Regions from separate parts of the Zestomonas ipomoeae genome, predicted to be linked through region 2. Evidence: predicted binding sites of a transcription regulator. Region 2 holds the regulator's gene; the other holds the start of a gene.
The links. The regulator FliA, encoded in region 2, starts transcription of late flagellar genes. The targets are predictions, from matches to a motif close to CTAAAGTTTNNNNNNNNNNNGCCGNTAA.
Positions count from the first base shown of each region.

Region 1: ACWKV7_RS23715 (methyl-accepting chemotaxis protein) is a predicted target of FliA. The motif match lies at 7,681-7,708, and genes of this name have one in related genera.

Region 1 covers NZ_JBSKHQ010000001.1:113,081-124,813, forward strand. The annotation lists gene nuoK (NADH-quinone oxidoreductase subunit NuoK) at 1-66, shown strand, start outside; gene nuoL (NADH-quinone oxidoreductase subunit L) at 63-1,910, shown strand; gene nuoM (NADH-quinone oxidoreductase subunit M) at 2,074-3,606, shown strand; gene nuoN (NADH-quinone oxidoreductase subunit NuoN) at 3,611-5,068, shown strand; gene ACWKV7_RS00505 (AI-2E family transporter) at 5,075-6,151, opposite strand; gene ACWKV7_RS00510 (Na+/H+ antiporter family protein) at 6,226-7,545, opposite strand; gene ACWKV7_RS23715 (methyl-accepting chemotaxis protein) at 7,746-9,890, shown strand; gene ACWKV7_RS00525 (NADPH-dependent FMN reductase) at 10,085-10,681, shown strand; gene ACWKV7_RS00530 (DUF2946 domain-containing protein) at 10,781-11,167, shown strand; gene ACWKV7_RS00535 (TonB-dependent receptor family protein) at 11,264-11,733, shown strand, end outside.
Region 2 covers NZ_JBSKHQ010000001.1:350,593-362,325, forward strand. The annotation lists gene ACWKV7_RS01490 (DUF2802 domain-containing protein) at 1-15, opposite strand, end outside; gene ACWKV7_RS01495 (chemotaxis protein CheW) at 19-498, opposite strand; gene ACWKV7_RS01500 (CheW domain-containing protein) at 590-1,414, opposite strand; gene ACWKV7_RS01505 (ParA family protein) at 1,510-2,298, opposite strand; gene motD (flagellar motor protein MotD) at 2,352-3,176, opposite strand; gene ACWKV7_RS01515 (flagellar motor protein) at 3,195-3,935, opposite strand; gene ACWKV7_RS01520 (protein-glutamate methylesterase/protein-glutamine glutaminase) at 3,946-5,043, opposite strand; gene ACWKV7_RS01525 (chemotaxis protein CheA) at 5,091-7,391, opposite strand; gene ACWKV7_RS01530 (protein phosphatase CheZ) at 7,404-8,198, opposite strand; gene ACWKV7_RS01535 (chemotaxis response regulator CheY) at 8,218-8,592, opposite strand; gene fliA (RNA polymerase sigma factor FliA) at 8,676-9,422, opposite strand; gene fleN (flagellar synthesis regulator FleN) at 9,419-10,249, opposite strand; gene flhF (flagellar biosynthesis GTPase FlhF) at 10,308-11,621, opposite strand; gene flhA (flagellar biosynthesis protein FlhA) at 11,634-11,733, opposite strand, start outside.

The DNA.
Region 1 (11,733 bases), 240 kb from region 2:
CTGTTGCAGCTGTATCGACGCTTCAACACCCTGGACGTGGACTCAGCCAGCGAGATGCGCGGATGAACCTGCTCTTTCTCACCTTCCTCATGCCGCTGCTCGGCTTCTGCCTGCTGGCTTTTTCCCGCGGGCGTCTTGCCGAGAATGCGGCGGCGCTCATCGGCGTCGGTTCGGTTGGCCTGGCCGCGCTGGCCAGCCTGATCGTCGGCACAGCGTTTACCCTGGCACCGCCGGCCGACGGTCAGTACGTACAAGTGCTCTGGCAATGGCTGGAGGTGGGCGACTTCGCTCCGGCCTTCGCCCTGCACCTGGACGGGTTGTCGCTGACCATGCTGGGGGTGGTGACCGGCGTCGGCTTTCTCATCCATCTGTTCGCCTCCTGGTACATGCGCGGCGAGGAAGGCTATTCGCGCTTCTTCGCCTACATGAATCTGTTCGTCGCCAGCATGGTGTTGCTGGTGCTTGGCGATAACCTGCTGTTCCTCTATCTCGGCTGGGAGGGCGTGGGGCTGTGCAGTTACCTGCTGATCGGCTTCTACTACCGCAACCCGGCCAACGGCGCGGCGGCGCTCAAAGCCTTCATCGTTACGCGGATCGGCGATGTATTCATGGCCATCGGCCTGTTCATTCTCTTCCATGCCCTCGGCACCCTGCATGTCCAGGAACTGCTGCGGTTGGCGCCGCAACGCTTCGCCGAGGGCGATCCGTTGCTCACCGCCGCGACCCTGCTGTTGCTCGGCGGCGCCGTCGGCAAGTCCGCCCAGTTGCCGTTGCAGACCTGGCTGGCCGATGCCATGGCCGGCCCGACGCCGGTCTCGGCATTGATCCACGCGGCGACCATGGTCACCGCCGGCGTCTACCTGATCGCCCGCTGCCACGGGCTGTTCGCCCTGACGCCCGTCACCCTCGAACTGGTCGGCATCGTCGGCGCGGCGACGTTACTGCTGGCAGGCTTTGCCGCCCTGGTACAGACCGACATCAAGCGCATCCTCGCCTACTCCACCATGAGCCAGATTGGCTACATGTTCCTCGCCCTGGGCGCCAGTGCCTGGAGCGCGGCGATCTTCCACCTGATGACCCATGCCTTCTTCAAGGCCCTGCTGTTCCTCTCCGCTGGCGCGGTGATCGTCGCCTGCCACCACGAGCAGAACATCTTCAAGATGGGCGGACTGCGTAAGCCGTTGCCGCTGGTCTATGCCTGCTTCCTGGTCGGCGGCGCGGCGCTGGCGGCGCTGCCGTTCCTCACCGCTGGTTTCTATTCGAAGGACGAGATCCTCTGGGAAGCCTTCGCCAGCGATCACCACGGGCTGCTCATCGCCGGCCTGGTCGGCGCGCTGCTCACTTCGCTGTATACCTTCCGCCTGATCTTCGTGGTCTTCCACGGCGAGGCGCAGACCCAGGCCCATGCCGGCCATGGCATCAGCCATTGGCTGCCGCTCGGCGTGCTGCTGGTGCTGTCTACCTTCGTCGGTGCGCTGATTCATCCGCCGCTGGCGCAGGTACTGCCCTCCAGCGCAGGGGAAGCCGGAGGCACGGCCAAGCACGCCATCGAATTGCTGTCGGGCATGGTGGCGGTGGGCGGCATCGGCCTGGCGGCGCTGTGGTTCCTCGGCGACCGGGCGTTCGTCGCGCGCCTGGCCAACTCCGCGCTGGGTAGCTTCTTCGCCGCCTGGTGGTATGCCGCCTGGGGCTTCGATTGGCTCTACGACAAGGTCTTCGTGCGCCCCTACCTGGCGATCTGCCGGGTGCTCGGGCATGACCCGCTGGACAAGAGCATCGGTCTGCTGCCGCGCACGGCACGGCTGAGCCACAAGGTATTGAGCCTGACCCAGAGCGGCAACCTGCGCTGGTACGCCGCCAGCATCGCCGGCGGCGCAGTGCTGCTGCTCGGCGCGGTGGTGCTGGGATGAAGCGCATGGGCGGGGCCGCAGCCTGTGCGCTCCCGACGGCTCGTGTTCGCGGGCAGGGCGCGCACCTACGGGAAGCGAGCTTGCCGAACCATAGCATCGGAGGAGCGGGCCATGCCCGCGAGGCGGACTACCCCGCCGCGTCGATCAAGGAGCCTGCATCGAGATGATCCTGCCCTGGCTGATCCTCATACCGTTCATCGGCGGCCTGCTCTGCTGGCAGGCCGAGCGATACAGCCAGACGCTGCCGCGCTGGCTGGCACTGCTGACCATGGGCCTGGTGATGGTGCTCAGCCTGTGGCTGTGGGCCCAGGGCGATTTCCACCTGGCGCCGGCACCGGGTGCCGAACCGGTGTGGGAACTGGAGTTCAAGTACCCCTGGATCGCGCGCTTCGGCATCAACTTCCACCTGGCACTCGATGGCCTGTCGCTGCTGATGATCATGCTCACCGGCCTGCTCGGTGTGCTGTCGGTGCTCTGTTCCTGGCGCGAGATCCAGCGCCATGTGGGCTTCTTCCACCTCAACCTGATGTGGATTCTCGGCGGCGTGATCGGCGTGTTCCTGGCGCTGGATCTGTTCCTGTTCTTTTTCTTCTGGGAAATGATGCTGGTGCCGATGTATTTCCTCATTGCGCTATGGGGCCATAGCGCCGAGGACGGCCGAAGCTCGCGCATCAACGCGGCAACCAAGTTCTTCATCTACACCCAGGCCAGCGGCCTGATCATGCTGGTGGCGATCCTCGGGCTGGTGCTGGCCAATTACAGCAACACCGGCGTGCTGACCTTCGACTATGCCCTGCTGCTGCAGGCCAAGCTGGCGCCGGGCCTGGAATACCTGCTGATGCTCGGTTTCTTCGCCGCCTTCGCGGTCAAGCTGCCAGTGGTACCGGTGCACTCCTGGCTGCCTGACGCCCACGCCCAGGCACCCACCGCCGGTTCCGTGGATCTTGCCGGCATCCTGCTGAAGACCGCCGCCTACGGCTTGCTGCGCTTCGCCGTGCCGCTGTTTCCCAACGCCTCGGCCGAGTTCGCGCCCATCGCCATGTGGCTGGGGCTGATCGGCATTATCTACGGCGCGCTGCTGGCCTTCGCCCAGACCGACATCAAGCGACTGGTGGCCTACACCAGCGTGTCGCACATGGGCTTCGTGCTGATCGGCATCTACTCCGGCAGCCCGCAGGCCCTGCAGGGCGTGGTGATGCAGATGCTCGCCCACGGCCTTTCCGCCGCCGCGCTGTTCATTCTCTGCGGCCAGTTGTACGAACGCTTGCACACCCGCGACCTGCGGCAGATGGGCGGGCTCTGGAGCCGGCTCAACTACCTGCCGGGCATCATGCTGTTCTTCGCCGCCGCCTCCCTCGGCCTGCCCGGCACCGGTAACTTCCTCGGCGAGTTCCTGATCCTGCTCGGCGCCTTCAAGCCGGCGCCGCTGGTGACCATTCTCGCCAGCGGCGGGCTGGTGCTGGCCTCGATCTATTCGCTGATGCTGATCCAGCGTGCCTTTTACGGGCCGGCCCGCGACGATGGGGTGCTGGAATACCTGGATGGCCGCGAACTGGCCATGCTGTTCAGCCTGATCGGCCTGCTGGTGCTGCTGGGACTCTATCCGCAGCCGGTGCTGGATACCTCGGCAGCCACCATGCAGGGCGTCCAGCAATGGCTGGACTCGGCCTTCTCCCATCTGATTTCGAGCCGCTAGCGCCATGGAACTGAGCCTTCGTCACCTCACCGCCCTGCTACCGCTGCTGGTCGTCTGTACCACCCTGGTGGTGGTGATGCTGGCCATCGCCTGGCGGCGCAGGCATTCGCCGACCTATCTGCTCGCGCTGCTGGGCGTGGGGCTGGCACTGCTGGCCATCGCGCCGGCGCACCAGGTATCGCCGCTGGAGGTGACGCCGCTGCTGCGGGTGGACGCCTTCGCCTGCTTCTACATGGCCCTGGTGCTGTCGTCGACCTTCGCCTGCATGACGCTGGCCCATGCCTACCTGGGGGAAAAGACCGGCGGCGCCGGTTATCCCGGTAACCGCGAAGAGCTGTACCTGCTGATGCTGCTGGCCGCCGCCGGCGGGCTGGTGATGGTCAGCGCCCAGCATCTGGCGGGCCTGTTCATCGGCCTGGAGCTGTTATCCCTGCCCACCTATGGGCTGGTCGCCTATGCCTTTTTCAACAAGCGTTCGCTGGAAGCCGGCATCAAGTACCTGGTGCTCTCCGCCGCCGGCTCGGCGTTCCTGCTGTTCGGCATGGCACTGCTGTATGCCGAATCCGGCACCCTCAGTTTCGCCGGGGTCGGTGCCAACTTGGTTGGCACCCCTACGCCGCTGGCGCAATTCGGAATGGGCATGTTGCTGGTGGGGCTCGCCTTCAAGCTGTCGCTGGTGCCCTTTCACCTGTGGACGCCGGACGTGTACGAAGGCGCGCCGGCACCGGTGGCGGCCTTCCTCGCCACGGCCAGCAAGGTCGCGGTGTTCGCCACGCTGCTGAGGCTGTTCCAACTCTCGCCGGTTTCGGCCAACCCCTGGCTGCACGAGCTGCTGGCGATCATTGCCGCCGCGTCGATCCTGGTGGGCAACCTGCTGGCCCTGCTGCAGAACAACCTCAAGCGACTGCTCGGCTACTCCTCCATCGCCCACTTCGGCTACCTGCTGGTGGCGCTGGTGGCCAGCCGGGGCCTGGCGGTCGAGGCTGTCGGCGTTTACCTGGCGACCTACGTGCTGACCAGCCTCGGCGCGTTCGGCGTGATCACCCTGATGTCCACCCCCTACCATGGCCGCGACGCCGATGCGCTCTACGAATACCGCGGGTTGTTCTGGCGGCGACCCTACCTCACCGCGGTGCTGACCCTGATGCTGCTGTCGCTGGCGGGCATCCCGCTCACCGCAGGCTTCATCGGCAAGTTCTACATCGTCGCGGTGGGCGTGGAGGCACGGCTCTGGTGGCTGCTCGGCGCGCTGGTGATCGGCAGCGCCATCGGCGTCTTCTATTACCTGCGGGTGATGGTCACGCTGTTCCTGCGGGAGCCCAACCTGCGCCGGCACGACGCGCCCTTCGACTGGGGCCAGCAGGCCGGCGGCATCGTGCTGCTGGCGATCGCCGCGCTGGCCTTTCTGCTCGGCGTCTACCCACAACCGCTGCTGGCCCTGGCCCAGCAGGCGGGCCTGTAGTGCCGCTCAGCGCTGCGGCTCCTGCGGCGGTTGCCGATCCTCGTCCCGTTCGGTGAACAGCCCCCAGGTGGAGACGAACAGCGCCGCGATCAGCGGGCCGATGACAAAACCGTTGATGCCGAACAGCGCCAGGCCGCCGAGCGTGGAGATCAGCACCAGGTAGTCCGGCATCTTGGTGTCCTTGCCCACCAGCACCGGACGCAGAAAGTTGTCCACCATGCCGATCACGCCGATGCCGAAGACGAACAGCACCGCCGCCGGCCAGATTTCCCCGTTGATCAGGTAGTAGATCGCCACCGGCGACCACACCAACCCCGCCCCGACCGCCGGCAGCAGCGAAAGAAACGCCATCACCACCCCCCACAGCAGCGGGCTGGGAATATCCAGCACGGCGAAGATCACCCCGCCCAGGAAGCCCTGTATCGCGGCAATGACGATATTGCCCTTGATGGTGGCCCGCACCACCCGGGTGAACTTGGTGAACAGCCGGCGCTTCTGGGGCTCGCTCAAGGGGATCGCCCGGCGTATGCGCACCACCAGCTCGGCGCCGTCGCGCAGCAGGAAGAACAGCAGGTAGATCATCACGAAGAAGCTGATGAGGAACTCGAAGGTTCCCTGCCCCACGTTGAAGGCCTTGGTGGCGATGAACTGGCTGCCCTTGAGCGCGCCGCTGGAGAGGGTGTCGCGCAGGCTGCTGAGATCGCCCAGGCCGAAGCGTTCCAGCTGGACCTGCAGGAACTCCGGCAGCATCTGCTTGGCCTGTTCGAGAAAGCTGCCGATATCCAGGTCACCGCTTTCCAGGCGCTGGTAGAGGGACGCGCCCTCCTGCACCAGCAGCACGGCGATGATGGTCATCGGCAGGATCGCCATGACCAGGCTGGCCAGGAGGGTTAGCAGGGCTGGCAGGTTCTTGCGCCCGGACATCGAGCGCGCCAGGCGGCGCTGCAGCGGAGCGAACAGGATCGCCAGGACCACGGCCCAGAACACCGCGGCGTAGAACGGCAGCAGTATCCAACCGAAGGCCAGGGTGACCAGGATCAACAGCCAGAGAAAGACCTTTTGTTCCAGATGAGGCTTGGGCATAAACGGGGCGCCGGTTGCGGGCTTACCCTGTTTTAGTCACCGCCCGCTCCGGCAAGTGCCCCCTCGGCCGGTTCCTACAGCACCATCGCCGCCAGCCAGCCGAAGCCCAGCAGTGGCAGGTTGTAGTGCAGGAAGGTGGGCACCACGCTGTCCCATATGTGGTTGTGCTGGCCATCCACATTCAGCCCGGCGGTCGGGCCGAGGGTGGAGTCGGACGCCGGGGAGCCGGCGTCGCCGAGGGCGCCCGCGGTGCCGACGATGCTGACGATGGCCAGCGGGCTGAACCCCAGCTCCAGCCCCAGCGGCACGAAGATCGCCGCGATGATCGGCACGGTGGAGAACGACGAGCCGATGCCCATGGTCACCAGCAGGCCGACCAGCAACATCAGCAGTGCACCGAGAGCCTTGCTGTTGCCGATCCAACCGGCGGCGGATTCCACCAGGCGGGCGATATCGCCGGTGGTGCGCATCACCTCGGCGAAACCGGCGGCGGCGATCATGATGAAGCCGATCATTGCCATCATCTTCATGCCCTCGGTGAACAGCCCGTCGGCTTCCTTCCAGCGCACCACCCCGGACAGGGAGAAGATCAGGAAGCCGAGCAGCGCGCCGAATACCATCGAATCCAGCCACAGCTGCACGACGAAGGCGGCGACGATGGCCACCCCGGCGGCCAGCAGGCTGTAGGGGCTGTAGCGCACATCGACGCGCTCGGTGCGCGCGATCTTCTCCAGGTCATAGAGGCGCTTGCCACGGTAGCTGAACAGCACCGCCACCAACAGGCCGCAGAGCATGCCGGCGGCAGGCAGCGCCATCGCCTGGGTCACGCTGATACCGCCGGTCTCGATGCCGGCCTTGGCCACGTTGCCCAGCAGGATCTGGTTGAGGAAGATGCCGCCGAAGCCCACCGGCAGGAACATATAGGGCGTGACCAGACCGAAGGTCAGCACACAGGCGATCAGCCGGCGGTCCAGTTGCAGCTTGCTCAACACATAGAGCAGCGGCGGCACGAGCAGCGGAATGAAGGCGATATGGATCGGCAGGATATTCTGCGAGGCCACCGCCACCGCCAGCAGCAGCGCGACCAGCAGCCACTTCAGCGCCCGGCCCGCGCCGCTTTCCTGCTGGCCGACCAGGGACAACGCCCGGTCCGCCAGGGCATGGGCCAGGCCGGACTTGGCGATGGCGACCGCGAACGCCCCCAGTAGCGCATAGGACAGCGCTACGCTGGCACCGCCACCGAGCCCCTGGTTGAAGGCCTGCAGGGTGCCCTCGACGCCCAGCCCGCCAAGCAGGCCACCGGCCAAGGCCCCGACGATCAGCGCCACCACCACGTGCACCCGGCACAGACTCAGGACCAGCATGATGCCGACCGCGGCCACCACTGCATTCATTGCAACCCCCAAACGACCCAGCGGGCGAAAAAGCGGCGTACTCTGCCCCATGCTCCCCTGGCTGTCAAAATCGCCGCCGCCCCACGCGTGCGCAGGCAAGGCGCACTATCCTGTTTCAGGACGATGACGTGCCCGATCAAGAAAGCCGCCGCCACGCCGATAACGGCTTTGCAATCCGATCAGAAGAATAAGGAATACCTATGTTCCTCAGTCGCCTGTCCATCCAGTGGAAGATCACTCTGCTTGCCGGCCTCTGCCTGCTGGCCAGCGTTGCCTTGCTGGTCGGCGCCTCGCTCTACCAATCGACCCGCAGCGCCGAACTGGTCAAACAGGCCAGTAGCGGCATGCTCGAAGAGTCAGCCAAGCTGCGCCTGGAAGCGCGCGGCGAATCCCAGGCCCTGCGCATGCAGCGCTACTTCATGGACACCTACCAGTACGGCAAGGGCTTCGGCCGCCAGGTACTGTTCCTGCGCGACCAGGCGGAGAAGCGCTTCCTCGATGCCTTCGACCTGCGCGAGGACCTCACTCGGCAGGTGCGCAGCGCCCTGGAAGCCAACCCCGACCTGCTCGGTCTCTATGTGGTGTTCGAGCCCAATGCCCTGGACGGCAAGGACGATCTGTTCGCCGGGATCGACAAGGTCGGCGGCAACGACAAGGGCCGTTTCTCGCTCTACTGGTCGCAGAAGACCCCGGGCGCGCTGGAATTCGAAACAATGAGCGAAGAAGAGCTCGCCAACACCACGCCCGGCATCAGCGGCACGCCCTACAACGCCTGGTACACCTGCCCACGGGAAACCCGCAAACCCTGCGTGCTCGACCCCTACTTCGACGAGGTCAACAACCAGCAAGTACTGATGACCAGCATCGCGTTCCCGCTGGAGCTCGAAGGCAAGGTCATCGGCGTGCTCGGCGTCGACATCAGCCTGAGTCGCTTGCAGGAACTCAGCGTGGTGGCCAATCGCGAACTCTATGACGGCCAGGGGCACATCAGCATCGTCAGCCCCGCCGGACTGCTTGCCGGCCACAGCCGCGATGCCAAGCTACTTGGCCAGCCTTTGGCCAAGGCCTTCCCCGATCAGGCCGCCGAGTTGAGCCAACTGGTCAATGCGGGCCGCTCCGAGGCACTACGTCATGGCGACATGCTGCGGGTGCTCAAGCCTTGGTTGCCGATCCCCGAAGCCAAGCCCTGGAGCGTGGTGCTCGAAGTGCCGCAGCAGGTGTTGCTCGGCCCTGCCCTTGCCCTCGAACAGCAGCTCGACGAACGCCGCACGGCCGACAGCGCCACCGCCCTGCTGATCGGCCTGGCCGCCGGCGTCATGGGCCTGCTGCTGATGTGGCTGACCGCCCGAGGCGTGACCCGGCCGATCCTCGGCGTCGCCCACATGCTGGAAGACATCGCCAGCGGCGAAGGGGACCTGACCCGCCGCCTGCAATACGCCAAGCACGACGAACTGGGCGAGTTGGCCGGCTGGTTCAACCGTTTCCTCGACAAGCTGCAGCCGATCATTGCCGACGTGAAGCGCTCGGTGCAGGATGCCCGCGGCACCGCCGACCGCTCCGCCGCCATCGCCACCCAGACCAGTTCCGGCATGCAGCAGCAGTACCGCGAAGTGGATCAGGTGGCGACCGCCTCCCAAGAGATGAGCAGCACCGCGCAGGACGTGGCTCGCAGCGCCGCCCAGGCTGCCGAAGCCGCTCGCGGCGCCAATAGCGCCACCCAGGAAGGCCTCGGCGTGATCGACCAGACCACCCACAACATCGATCGGCTGGCCTCCGAAATGACCAGCGCCATGAGCCAGGTCGAGGGCCTTGCCGCCAGCAGCGAGCAGATCGGCTCGGTACTGGAAGTGATCCGCTCGATCGCCGAACAGACCAACCTGCTGGCGCTCAACGCCGCCATCGAAGCGGCCCGCGCCGGCGAGGCCGGCCGCGGCTTCGCCGTGGTGGCAGATGAGGTGCGCAACCTGGCCAAGCGCACCCAGGACTCGGTGGAAGAGATCCGCCAGGTCATCGAAGGTTTGCAGAACGGCACCCAGGAAGTGGTCGGCGCCATGCAGAACAGCCACCGCCAGGCCCAGGGCAGCGTCGATCAGGTCGGGCTGGCCGTCGAGGCCCTGCGTCGGATCGGGGAAGCCGTCACGGTGATCACCGACATGAACATGCAGATCGCCAGCGCCGCCGAGGAGCAGAGCGCGGTGGCCGAGGAGATCACCCGCAACGTGGCGAACATCCGCGACGTCACCGAGTCCCTCACCAGCCAGGCCGACGAATCGGCCCAGGTCAGCCAGGCCCTGAACAGCCTGGCCAACCACCAGCAGCAACTCATGGACCATTTCCGCGTCTGACCGCTCCTTGCGACAGGCCAGGCTCAGAATGCCTGGCCAACCCGCTGCCGGACATGGTTCCCTTGCAGGCACGCCGCGACCGCTTGTAGGAGCGGGCCATGCCCGCGATTCCCATGCGCGCCTCAGTATTACGGGCATGTCCCACTTCTGCGGCCGATGTGCGGCCGTCACCCCATCCCTGCAAGGAGCTCCCTATGCTGAACATCGCCCTGATCTCCGGCTCCAGCCGCCCCGAGAGCCAATCGGGCAAGGTTGCGCGCTTCCTCCGCCAGCGCCTGATCGACCTGCACTTGACCACCGACGAGAGCAGCAGCCTGCTCGACCTCGGCCGCGACCCGCTGCCGCTCTGGCCCAGTGACGACAAGGGCCCCTGGGAGCGCTACGCGCAGCAGTTACGCGCAGCCGAGGCGGTGGTGGTGGTTGCCCCCGAGTGGAACGGCATGGCCTGCCCGGCGATCAAGAACTTCTTCATCTACGCCGGCAAGGCCGAGCTCGCGCACAAGCCGGGGTTGCTGGTCGCGGTTTCCGCGGGCGTCGGCGGCGCCTACCCGATCAGCGAACTGCGCGCGTCCAGCTACAAGAACTGCCGTCTCTGCTACCTGCCCGAGCACCTCATCGTGCGGCAGGTGGAGAAGGTGCTGAATGGCCCGGAGGCGTCCGGCGAGGATGACCAGCGCCTGCGCGCCCGCATCGACTATGCCCTGGATATCCTCGGCAAATACGGCCAGGCGCTGAAGCCGGTGCGCGACTCCATCGATATGGAAATTCGCGCCTTCACCAACGGGATGTGACGCAGCCCGAGACAGAACGGCGGTGCGCCTCGCAGTGCGGCAATCGACCGCTCCAGCCCGCTTTCCCCGGCGATCACGGAGGTGCTAGAGTCGCCCGCCATGACACTCCCCCGCTCCGACCGCTCACTGATCGCCTGGATGCTCTATGCCTGCATCCTGGTCAATGCGCTCGCCTGTAGCCTGAGCCACGGGCAGATGAGCGGCCTGCAATTGAGCGGCGTCGGCGGCGCGTTCTGCTCCTTCGATGGCAATGCCGGCCCGACCCTGGACGGCGATTTCGCCAATCCGGGCGACAGTAGCCAGCTCGGCACCTTCAGTTGCCCCCTGTGCAGCGCCGCCGTGCTCGGCCTGGCGCTGCTGTTCTGCCTTGGCTGGCTGCGGCGACCGGCCGGCAGCCCGCGCGTGAGCCGCGACCTTCGCAGCAAAGCCCCGCCCCGCTACTCCTGGCCCTCGGCCAACCCTCGCGCCTCCCCTCTTGCGGCCTGATCGGTAGCCTTCGGCTGCCGCTTCGATCTGCTTCGATCTCGCTCGCCCGGGCCCTGCCCGTGCGGGCTTCGCAGAATCCGCCTTTCAGGAGCGCACATGCGTCACTACTCCGTTCTCGGCCTGCTTGCCCTGGGCCTCGGCGTTACCTCGGCCCACGCCGAGCATATCCACCTCGAAGACACCACCGTGCAAGGGGTGTACCGCACCGACCCCACCGCTCCCAACCTGTCACAGAAGCGTGCCGACTTCGCCCATATTCCCGGCGGCGCCAGCCTGGTAGATGCGGAGCAATACAAGAGCGGCCGCAGCAGCACTCTGCAGGACGCCCTGGGCACCGCCACCGGCGTATTCGTGCAACCGCGCTTCGGTGCCGAAGAATCGCGCCTGTCGATTCGCGGCTCGGGCCTGCAACGCACCTTCCACCAGCGCGGCATCCTGCTGATGCAGGACGGCGTGCCGATCAACCTGGCCGATGGCAGCGGCGATTTCCAGTCCATCGAGCCGCTGGCACTGAACCACATCGAAGTACTGCGCGGCGCCAATGCCTGGCGCTACGGCGCGGCCAA
Region 2 (11,733 bases):
CGCAATTTCCAACATGAATCAGATGCTCTCGAGCTCGGACCACTCCTCTTCGGTCATCATCTTGTCCAGCTCGACCAGGATCAGCAGCTCGCCGTTCTTGTTGCAGACACCCTGGATGAACTTGGCCGATTCCTCGTTGCCGACGTTCGGAGCAGTCTCGATCTCGGACTGGCGCAGGTAAACCACCTCGGCAACGCTATCGACCAGGATGCCAACCACCTGTTTGTCCGCCTCGATGATGACGATGCGGGTGTTGTCGGTCACCGGTGCCGGCACCAGCCCGAAGCGCTGCCGGGTATCGATGACGGTCACCACGTTGCCGCGCAGGTTGATGATGCCGAGCACATAGCTTGGCGCGCCCGGCACCGGGGCGATCTCGGTATAGCGCAGCACTTCTTGGACCTGCATCACGTTGATGCCGTAGGTTTCGTTGTCCAGGCGGAAGGTCACCCATTGCAGAATGGGATCTTCGGAACCCTGTGCAGACGTCTTCTTCATATCCCCTAGCCTCGTTTGTAACCGCCTGCGGCGGTGAACGCGGGCATACCCGCTGTCGTTACTATAGAAGAGCCCCGCGTCGCAGGGCCTGTTATCTCGGGTGAACCGGCTTCCTGCCCGCCATCTGCTTGGCCGCACCGCTGGCGATCAACTCGGCGAGAGCTGCCACATCCAGCAATGCGCACATGTGCTCGATCACCGTACCGGCCAGCCACGGGCGCTGGCTGCGCTGGCTGCGCCACTTGACCTCGTCCGGGTCCAGACGGATCGAGCGGCTGACCTGATGCACCGCCAATCCCCACTCGTAACCCTGCACGGAGATCACGTACTGCAGCCCCTCGCGGAAATCGTCGCGGTAACGCTCGGGCATTACCCAGCGGGCGCTGTCCAATACCTTCAGGTTTCCAGCCTGGCACGACAAGATGCCGAGGAACCAGTCCGGCTGGCCGAACAGCGGCGTCAACTCCTGGCCGGCCAGGGGATAGATCGATCCCAGGCACACCAGCGGTACTGCCAGCGTCAGCCCGGCGACGTCGAACAGCAGGCATTCGAACGGCTCCTCGGCCCAATCGGGACGGCCGTCGAGCTTGATCGGCGCAGGCGGGTTGCGGGGTGCGGCCGGTACATGTATGTCGGCCAGCGGTTCGACCGGAGCGGGCGGAGCCTCCACCACCGGCGCGGGTGGCACGACCGGTTCCATCACCGGCCGCAATTCCGCTGACGGAGCCGGAGCCGGAGCCGGAGCCGGAGCCGGAGCCAGATGAGCATCGCGCACCTGCTCCTCGAGCACCGCCGCTTCGAACTCATCGAGGCTGACGGAATCGGCCAGCTCGACCGCAGCCTCCTGCAGCAATGCATCCAGGTAGGATTGCAGAGCCAACTGAGGACGCGTGGCGGTGGCAGTGGTACGACTCATAGGCACGACTCGGAAAAATGATCTGTACAGGCTATCGGCCAAGCCGGCATGGGACTTGAGCCATTCTCTTCAGCATAGGCCAGACCGGGCATCGACTAAGCCACCTGCATCGCTGGCTGCTGGGACAGCAGGTACTTGAGCAAGGCGCGATAAGCCAGTACACCGCGACAGCCGCTGTCGAACTGCGACGGCGTCGTCCCGGCGCGGCTGGCATCGCGCAGACGAGTGTCCACCGGGATGTAGGCTGGCCAGAGGTGCTCGGGATAGCTGTTGCGCAAGGTGCGCAAGGTTCCCAGGGAGGCCTGGGTACGGCGGTCGAACAGGGTCGGCACGATGGTGTAGGGCAACGCCTGCTTGCGCGAGCGATTGATCATCGCCAGGGTACTGATCATGCGCTCCAGGCCCTTGACCGCTAGGAACTCGGTCTGCACCGGGATTACCAGATGCTGGCTGGCGGCCAGGGCGTTGACCATCAACACGCCGAGCAGCGGCGGGCTGTCGATGATGGCGAAGTCGAAATCGTTCCACAGCTGCGCCAGGCTCTTGGAGATCACCAGGCCCAGGCCGCTCTTGCCCGGCGACTGGCGCTCGAGCGTCGCCAAGGCGGTACTCGAAGGCAGCAGCGCAATGCGTTCGTGACTGGTGGGCAGCAGCAACTGCTGCGGCAACCCCTCCGGCACGTTGCCCTGATGCTGGAACAGGTCGAAGGTGCTGCGCTCCAGGGCGTCGGGATCATGGCCGAAATAGCTGGTCATCGACCCGTGGGGATCGAGGTCGACTACCAGCACGCGTTTGCCGGCGTCGGCCACCAGGCCCGCCAGGGCGATCGACGTGGTGGTCTTGCCGACACCACCTTTCTGATTGGCTACTGCCCAGACTCTCATCTTCGTTCATCCTCCCGGCGGGCCCGCGCCCTGGCCGAGACTTGGCGCCGCCCTCAAGGGGACGGCGACGGGGAATTGACGGCTCCAGGGGTCGGAGCCTGCGCTGAGGGCGTCGGTGCAGGTTGCGTGCCAGCCCCCGGCTTGTTGCCGCTGCGGCGAGTGTCGAGATTGCGCGAAATCACCAAGACCACGCGCCGGTTGCGGCCCCGGCCCTCGGCCGTGGAATTGTCCGCCACCGGAGAGAACTCGCCATAGCCGACCGCGGCCAGGCGACTGGGGTTCACCCCGTCCATCGCCAGCATACGCACGATGCTCGAGGCGCGCGCCGAGGACAGCTCCCAGTTGGTCGGATATTGAGGTGTATTGATCGGCAAGTTATCGGTGAAACCCTCGACCTGCACCGGGTTTTCATAGGGTGCCAGGATTTTGGCCACCTTCTCGATGATATCGAACGCCTTGTCGTTGGGCAGCGCGTCGCCGCTGGGAAACAGCAAGCCCGAGCTCAGCTCGATCTCGATCCACATTTCGTTGCCGCGCACTGCCAGTTGGTCGGTCTTGATCAGGTCGCCGAAGGCGTTGCGCACGCTCTCGGCGATTTCCTCCAAGGGGTCGCCAGCCTGGCCACCCACGTCCTCGTTGATGCTGGAGGTGGTGGACAGCACGCGCTCCTCGCCGATGGGAATCGGCTTGAGCGAGCGGTCCGGCTGATTGAAGGCACCAACCAGGGTATCGGAGAGGATCTTGTACTTGCCTTCGTTGACCGAAGAGATGGAATACATCACCACGAAAAAGGCGAACAACAGGGTGATGAAGTCGGCGTAGGAAACCAGCCAACGCTCATGGTTTTCGTGTTCTTCGTGGTGGCGACGCCGGGCCATAAGCTCATCCTCGTCCCGTCAGTCCATGAAGCCTTGCAGCTTCAGCTCGATGGAACGAGGGTTCTCGCCTTCGGCGATGGAGAGAATGCCTTCGAGCAGCATCTCGCGATAGCGCGACTGGCGCATGGCCACGGCCTTGAGCTTGCTGCCCACCGGCAGCAACAACAGGTTGGCGAAGCTCACGCCATAGATGGTGGCGACGAAGGCCACGGCAATGCCGCTGCCCAGCTTGCTCGGGTCGGCAAGGTTGCCCATGACGTGGATCAGGCCCATTACCGCACCGATGATGCCGATGGTCGGCGCGTAACCGCCCATGCTTTCGAACACCTTGGCGGCCTGGATATCGCGGCCTTCCTGAGTGTACAGGTCGACTTCGAGAATGCTGCGGATGGCCTCCGGTTCGGCACCATCGACCAGCAGCTGCAATCCTTTACGGGCAAAGGCATCGGGTTCGGCGTCGGCCACCGGCTCCAGGCCGAGCAACCCCTCCTTGCGGGCCGTCATGCTCCAGCCAACCACCCGCTCGATGCCGCCGACCAGATCGATGCGTGGCGGAAACAGGATCCAGCCGAAGATATTCAGGGCGCGCTTGAACACGCTGACCGGCGCCTGCAGGAATGCCGCGCCCAGGGTGCCGCCAACGACGATCAGCGCCGCCGGTCCGTTGATCAGCGCGCCGACATGGCCGCCTTCGAGGTAATTGCCACCAATGATCGCGACGAAGGCGAGTGCCACCCCGATGAGGCTGAGGACGTCCATCAGCGTTTGCTCACTGACAAGCCTCGGACAGGTGCCGGCCGATGTCGTCCAGGCCATAGACCGCATCGGCCAGGTTGGCCTTGACGATCGCCATGGGCATGCCATAGATCACGCAACTGGCTTCGTCCTGGGCCCAGACATGGCTGCCGCCCTGCTTGAGCAGGCGCGCGCCTTCGCGGCCGTCCGCCCCCATGCCGGTCAGCACCACGGCGAGCACCTTGTCGCCGAACGACTTGGCGGCCGAACCGAAGGTGATATCCACGCAGGGCTTGTAGTTCAGCCGCTCATCGCCCGGCAGGATCTTCACCGTGCCACGGGCATCGACCATCATCTGCTTGCCGCCGGGTGCCAGCAGGGCCAGGCCCGGACGCAACTGGTCACCGTCCTCGGCCTCTTTGACGCGAATCCGGCAAAGCTTGTCCAGGCGCTCGGCAAAGGCCTTGGTAAAAGCGGCAGGCATGTGCTGGATGAGCACGATGGGAGCCGGGAAATTGGCGGGCAACTGGGTCAGGACTCGCTGCAAGGCAACCGGCCCACCGGTGGAGGTGCCAATGGCCACCAACTTGTAGGCTTTACGCTTTGGGGCAGGGGAATTCCCTGACGGGGCACTGGGAGCGACCGGTGCAGGCCGACTGGCGGCCCCGGTGCTCGGTGCGGGAGCCGGAACTGGCGCGGCTGCCGGCGTCGCGGCATAGGCGCTGTAGCGCCGGTTGCTGCGGGCGATGGTATGGACCTTTTCGCACAGCAGTTGCTTGACCTTCTCCGGGTTGCGCGAAATGTCTTCGAAGTTCTTCGGCAGGTAATCCACCGCTCCAGCATCCAGCGCGTCCAAGGTGACACGGGCGCCCTCGTGGGTCAGCGAGGAGAACATCAACACCGGCGTCGGGCAGCGCTGCATGATGTTCCGCACGGACGTGATGCCATCCATCATCGGCATCTCGTAGTCCATGGTGATGACGTCGGGCTTGAGCGCCAACGCCTGATCGATCGCCTCGCGGCCGTTGGTGGCCGTACCGACCACCTGGATGTTCGGGTCGGAGGACAGAATTTCCGAAACCCGGCGCCGGAAAAAGCCGGAATCGTCCACCACCAGGACCTTGACTGCCATAAACACTCCATCTGCAGGCGCGGCCGACAGGGCCGGCGCCAATAAAGTCAAACGCGGCGGGCGTAGCGCTTGAGCATGCTTGGTACGTCGAGAATCAGGGCGATACGACCGTCGCCGGTAATGGTGGCGCCGGACATGCCGGGGGTGCCCTGCAGCATCTTGCCCAGGGGCTTGATGACCACTTCCTCCTGGCCCACCAACTGATCGACGACGAAGCCGATACGCTGGTTGCCCACCGACAGGATCACCACATGCCCCTCGCGCTGCTCTTCATGGGCCGCGCCGCGTACCAGCCAGCGCTTGAGGTAGAACAGCGGCAGCGCCTTGTCGCGCACGATCACCACTTCCTGGCCGTCCACCACGTTGGTGCGCGACAGGTCGAGGTGGAAGATCTCGTTGACGCTCACCAGCGGGAAGGCGAAGGCCTGGTTGCCCAGCATGACCATCAGGGTCGGCATGATCGCCAGGGTCAGCGGTACCTTGATGACGATCTTCGAGCCCTGCCCCTTCTGGGAGAACACGTTGACCGTGCCGTTGAGCTGGGAAATCTTGGTCTTCACCACGTCCATGCCGACACCGCGGCCGGATACATCGGAAATCTCGGTCTTGGTCGAGAAGCCGGGGGCGAAGATCAGGTTGTAGCACTCCAGGTCGGTCAGGCGGTCGGCAGCATCCTTTTCCAGCAGGCCTTTCTCCACCGCCTTGGCGCGCAGCACGTCGGCATCCATGCCTTTGCCATCGTCGGTGATCATCAGCAGGATGTGGTCGCCTTCCTGCTCGGCGGACAGCACGACCCTGCCGGTACGGGGCTTGCCCGCGGCCTCGCGCTCTTCGGGCGACTCCACGCCATGGTCGACGGCGTTGCGCACCAGGTGCACCAGCGGGTCTGCCAGCGCTTCGACGAGGTTCTTGTCGAGATCGGTTTCTTCGCCGACCAGTTCCAGGTTGATCTCTTTCTTCAGGTTGCGTGCCAGGTCGCGGACCAAGCGCGGGAAGCGGCCGAAGACCTTCTTGATCGGCTGCATGCGGGTCTTCATGACCGAGGTCTGCAGATCGGCGGTCACCACGTCGAGGTTGGACACGGCCTTGGCCATGGCCTCGTCGCCGCTGTTCAAGCCGAGGCGCACCAGGCGGTTACGCACCAGCACCAGCTCGCCGACCATGTTCATGATTTCGTCGAGGCGAGCCGTATCGACCCGCACGGTGGTTTCCGCTTCGCTCATCGCACCCGGCTTGTCGCCGGCTGGAGCCGTCGCGGGTGCGGCGGTGCCTGCTGGTTTGGCGGGCTCGGGCGCCTTGGCGGCCGGTTTCTCGGCAGGTTTGCTCGCCGGTGCCGCTGGCTTGGCTGCCGCCGGCGGTGTGGCTGGCTTCGCGGGCGGTGGGGCTGGCGCGGCCGGCTTGGCGGCAGCGGGCGGCGCGGCAGGCGCCTTCGCTTCGGGCTGCTTGCCCTTGCCATGCAGTTGATCGAGCAGCGCTTCGAATTCGTCGTCGGTGATCAGGTCGCTGCTGCTGGCCGGCGCAGCCGGTTCGGCCGGCTTGGCGGCGGGAGCCGCTGGAGCGGGCTCCTCGGGCGCAACGAACTTGCCCTTGCCATGCAACTGGTCGAGCAGCGCCTCGAATTCATCGTCGGTGATCTCGTCGCCACCGGCGGCAGGGGTTTCTGCAACAGGGGGCGCCGGCTTCGGCTCGGCCTGCTTGGCAGCCGGCGCGGCGGCGAACTGCCCCTTGCCATGCAACTGATCCAGCAACGCTTCGAATTCGTCGTCGGTGATCTCGTCGCCGCCCGCTGCCGGCGCTGGCGCACTGGCCGCCGGCGCAGGCTCGTCGCCGAGGGCATCGAGCAGTTTCTCGAATTCACTGTCGGTGATGTCGCTGGATGCCGCCGGAGCGACCGGCTCCGGTTCGGGTTCCGGCTCTGGCTCAGCCTCCACCGCCGGTGCGCTGGCTTCCTCGGCACCGGCCGGCTCGGCCAGGCGCGCCAGGGCCGCGAGCAGTTCGGGGGAAGCCGGTGTCGGTTCGGTGCGCTCGCGCACCTGGCCGAACATTTCGTTAACCGCGTCCAGTGCCTGCAGGACGACATCCATGAGCTCCGAGTCGACGCGCCGCTCGCCCTTGCGCAAGATGTCGAAGACGTTCTCGGCGATGTGGCAGCACTCGACCAGTTCGTTCAGCTGGAGAAAGCCGGCCCCACCCTTGACGGTGTGGAAGCCGCGAAAAATGGCATTGAGCAACCCCGTGTCGTCCGGGCGGCTCTCAAGCTCAACCAACTGCTCGGACAATTGTTCGAGAATCTCGCCGGCCTCTACCAGGAAGTCCTGGAGGATTTCTTCATCGGCGTCGAAGCTCATATGGATGCTCCCCTAAAAACCCAGGCTGGATAGCAGATCGTCGACGTCGTCCTGGCTGGACGCGACGTCTTCACGCTTATCGGCATTAATCTGCGGACCTTCACCTTGGGAGGACGCTTTTTGTTGTTGTTTTTTCTGATCGGCTTGCAATGACTCTTGATCGTGCTGGATGCCGGCGAAGCGATCCACCTGGCTGGCCATCAGCACCAGCTTGAGCAGGTTGCTTTCCACCTCGGTCACCAGTTGGGTCACCCGCTTGATCACCTGGCCGGTGAGGTCCTGGTAATCCTGCGCCAGAAGGATGTCGTTGAGGTGGCTGGAGAGCTTGCCGCTGTCGCGCTCGCTGCGGGTCAGGAACAGTTCGATGCGCTTGGCCAACTCACGAAAACCGTCCGCGCTCATTTCCCGGCGCATGAAACGGCCCCAGTCGGCTCCCAGGCTCTGCGCCTCGTCGTTAAGATCGTTGACCAGCGGAGCGCACTCCTCCACCAAATCCATGGTGCGATTGGCCGCTTTCTCGGTCATCTGCACCACGTAGTTCAGGCGCTCGGTCGCGTCGGCGATCTGCGAGACTTCCTTGGCATGTGGCACCCGAGGGTCGAGCTGGAAGTTGACGATGGCGTTGTGCAGCTCACGGGTCAGCTTGCCGACCTCTTGATAAAGGCCGCGATCACGCACTTTGTTGAGCTCGTGAATGAACTGCACCGCTTCGCTGAAATTGCCTCGTTCCAGGCTATTGACCAGCTCACGGGCATTGGCTTTCAGGGTCGACTCAACGTCACCCAGTTGGGAGTCTTCGTGTTCCATAGCGCCCTCGCGGCAGGCATCAGCCGTTGACCCGCTCGAATATCTTTTCGATCTTCTCTTTCAGTACCTGGGCCGTGAACGGCTTGACCACGTAACCGTTCACCCCGGCCTGGGCCGCTTCGATGATCTGGTCGCGTTTGGCCTCGGCGGTCACCATCAGCACCGGAAGCGTTTTCAGGCGCTCGTCGGCACGCACCGCGCGCAGCAGGTCGATGCCGGTCATGCCGGGCATGTTCCAATCGGTGACGAGAAAGTCGAAGCTGCCACTTTGCAGCATGGGCAGCGCGGTGGTGCCATCGTCGGCCTCTGCGGTATTGGTGAACCCCAAGTCGCGCAGCAGGTTCTTGATGATCCGTCTCATCGTTGAGAAGTCGTCAACGATGAGGATTTTCATGTTCTTGTCCAAGTCGACCTCCGTACAGTCCTAACGCACTCAGTTCCTGAGAACGCCGTTTAATCGCGAAACCGGCTTGCTCTTCAACTTGCCCGCCACTCGCTCAGGCGCGCCCGCAGACGCGCGGCGCACTGGCTGTGCAACTGGCTGACCCTCGATTCGCTGACGCCCAGTACCTCGCCGATTTCTTTGAGATTCAGTTCTTCGTCGTAGTACAGCGCCAAAACCAGGCGCTCGCGCTCTGGAAGGTTCTCGATGGCTTCGGCCAACGCCAGGCGGAAGCGCTGGTCTTCCAACTCGCTCGCAGGCTCGGGTTGCGTACTGCCGCCGTCTTCGCGCAGCCCACCGTGCTCGCCGTCCTGGAGGAGATCGTCGAAACTGAACAAACGGCTGCCCAAAGTGTCGCTCAGAATGCCGTAGTAATCTTCGAGACTCAATTGGAGTTCGGCCGCAACCTCTTGATCTTTAGCGTCTCGACCGGTTCTGGCCTCGATTGCCTTGATGGCGTCGCTCACCATGCGGGTGTTGCGATGCACGGAACGCGGCGCCCAGTCGCCCTTGCGCACCTCGTCGAGCATCGCGCCACGGATGCGGATACCGGCGTAGGTTTCGAAGCTGGCCCCCTTGCCAGCATCGTATTTCTTCGAAGCTTCGAGCAGGCCGATCATGCCAGCCTGCATCAGATCATCCACTTGCACGTTGGCCGGCAGACGCGCCAGCAGGTGATAGGCAATGCGCTTGACCAACGGGGCATAGCGCTCAATGAGTTGATGCTGCGAGTCCTTCGCCTGTGCCTTGTTGTACATACGAAGTCCACTGGCTGCTGTCATACGGATGAATCTGCTACTGGCTGCACCAAGCGCTCGACGAAGAACTCCAGGTGGCCGCGCGGATTGGCCGGAAGCGGCCAAGTGTCGACCTTCTGGGCAATCGCCTTGAACGCCAGGGCGCACTTCGAGCGGGGGAACGCCTCATACACCGCTCGCTGCTTCTGCACGGCTTTGCGTACCGACTCGTCATAGGGAATCGCCCCTACGTATTGGAGGGCCACATCGAGAAAACGATCAGTGACCTTGGTCAGCTTAGCAAAGAGATTGCGACCCTCCTGCGGGCTATGGGCCATATTGGCCAGCACACGGAAGCGGCTCATGCCGTAATCGCGATTGAGCAGCTTGATCAGCGCGTAGGCATCGGTGATCGAGGTCGGCTCGTCGCAAACCACCACGATGACTTCCTGGGCGGCGCGAACGAAGCTGACCACCGCATCGCCGATGCCTGCGGCGGTGTCGATCACCAGCACGTCGAGGTTGTCGCTGATGTCGCTGAAGGCCTGGATCAGCCCGGCATGCTGCTGCGGCGAGAGCTGCACCATGCTCTGGGTGCCGGAAGCGGCGGGCACGATGCGAATGCCGCCGGGGCCTTGCAGGAGCACGTCACGCAGCTCGCATTCGCCGTGAATGACGTCGGCCAGCGTGCGCTTCGGCGTAAGGCCGAGCAGGACATCGACGTTGGCCAACCCCAGGTCGGCATCCAGCAGCATGACCCGCCGACCGAGATCGGCCAGGGCCATGGACAGATTGACCGACACGTTGGTCTTGCCGACGCCGCCTTTGCCGCCGGTCACCGCTATCACCTGTACGGGATGCATACTACCCATGTTCTCTACACACCTTGTCTTGCTGCGACTGAGGCATCGTTGAAATCCTCTGCGCTGACTACCCGGCGCGGCGCGGCGGGTTGTGATACAGGCCGGCGAACAGGTCGGCCATGGCTTCCTCGCTCGGCTCCTCGGGTGCCTGCAAGCTGACGGCCCGGCTCACCAGTTGGTGGCTGCGCGGCAGGTGCAGATCGTCCGGAATGCGCGGCCCGTCCGTCAGGTAGGCTACCGGCAGACGCTGGCCAATAGCCAGCCCCAACACCTCGCCCAGGCTCGCGGCCTCGTCCAGCTTGGTCAGAATGCAACCGGACAGACCGCAGCGCTTATAACTATGGTAGGCCGCCTTGAGCACTTGGCTCTGACTTGTGGCCGCCAAAACCAGATAATTTTTTGCTTTCACCCCCCGGCTGGCCAGGGTTTCCAACTGCATGCGCAAGGCCGGATCGCTGGCCGGCAGGCCAGCGGTATCGATCAACACAACGCGCTTCTTCGCCAACGGCGCCAGGGCCTGGGTCAACGACTGGCCTGGATCCACCTGGGTCACCGAGACATTCAGGATGCGCCCCAGGGTCTTGAGCTGCTCCTGGGCACCGATGCGATAGCTGTCCAGACTGACCAGCGCAATGTGCTGGGCGCCGTATTTGAGCACATAACGGGCCGCCAGTTTGGCCAGCGTAGTGGTTTTACCCATTCCGGCCGGACCGACCAGGGCGATCACCCCGCCCTCCTCCAGCGGTTCCTGCTTCAGCGTCTTGATCGCATGAGCCAGGTGGGCCAGCAGCATGCGCCAGGCCTGGCGCGGCTCCTGGACGTTGGCGACCTTGTCCAGCAGGGCGCGGGACAGTTCGGCGGAAAGCCCCATGCGCTGCAGGCGGCGCCACAGGTTGGCCTGCTGCGGACGGCGGTTCTGCAGTTGGCCCCAGGCGATCGAGCCGAGCTGCACTTCGATCAGCTCGCGCAGGCCGTGCAGCTCGAAACGCATCGCGTCGAGCACGCGCTGATCGGCCGCCGGCTTCGCCGCGGCCGCTGCTACCGGCCGTGGTGTCGGGGCCGGAGCCACGGCAGGCTTGGCCTTGGGTGCCGGAGCCGAAGCGCCAAGCAGTTGGCGGTCCTTTCCGGCAGTCGCTGCACTGCCGGCCAGTTCGGCCTGGGCCGAGGCGATCTTCGCCTGAGTCCTGCGCAGCTCGGCCTCCAGCGCCGGGTTCGGCTGGCGAACCGGCTCCGGCGGCAGCTGGTAATCGAGCGCAGCGGTCAACTCGACGCCGCCGGCAACCCGGCGTGTGCCGATGATGGCGGCATCTGCGCCGAGTTCATCGCGAACCAGCTTCATGGCTTGACGCATATCGGCGGCGAAGAAGCGTTTGACTTGCATGGCCTATGGACCTCAGTTCTGTCCCACAGTGGCGACGATGGTGACCTGCTTGTTGTCGGGTATTTCCTGGTACGCCAGCACGTGCATGTTCGGCACTGCGAGGCGAGCGAAT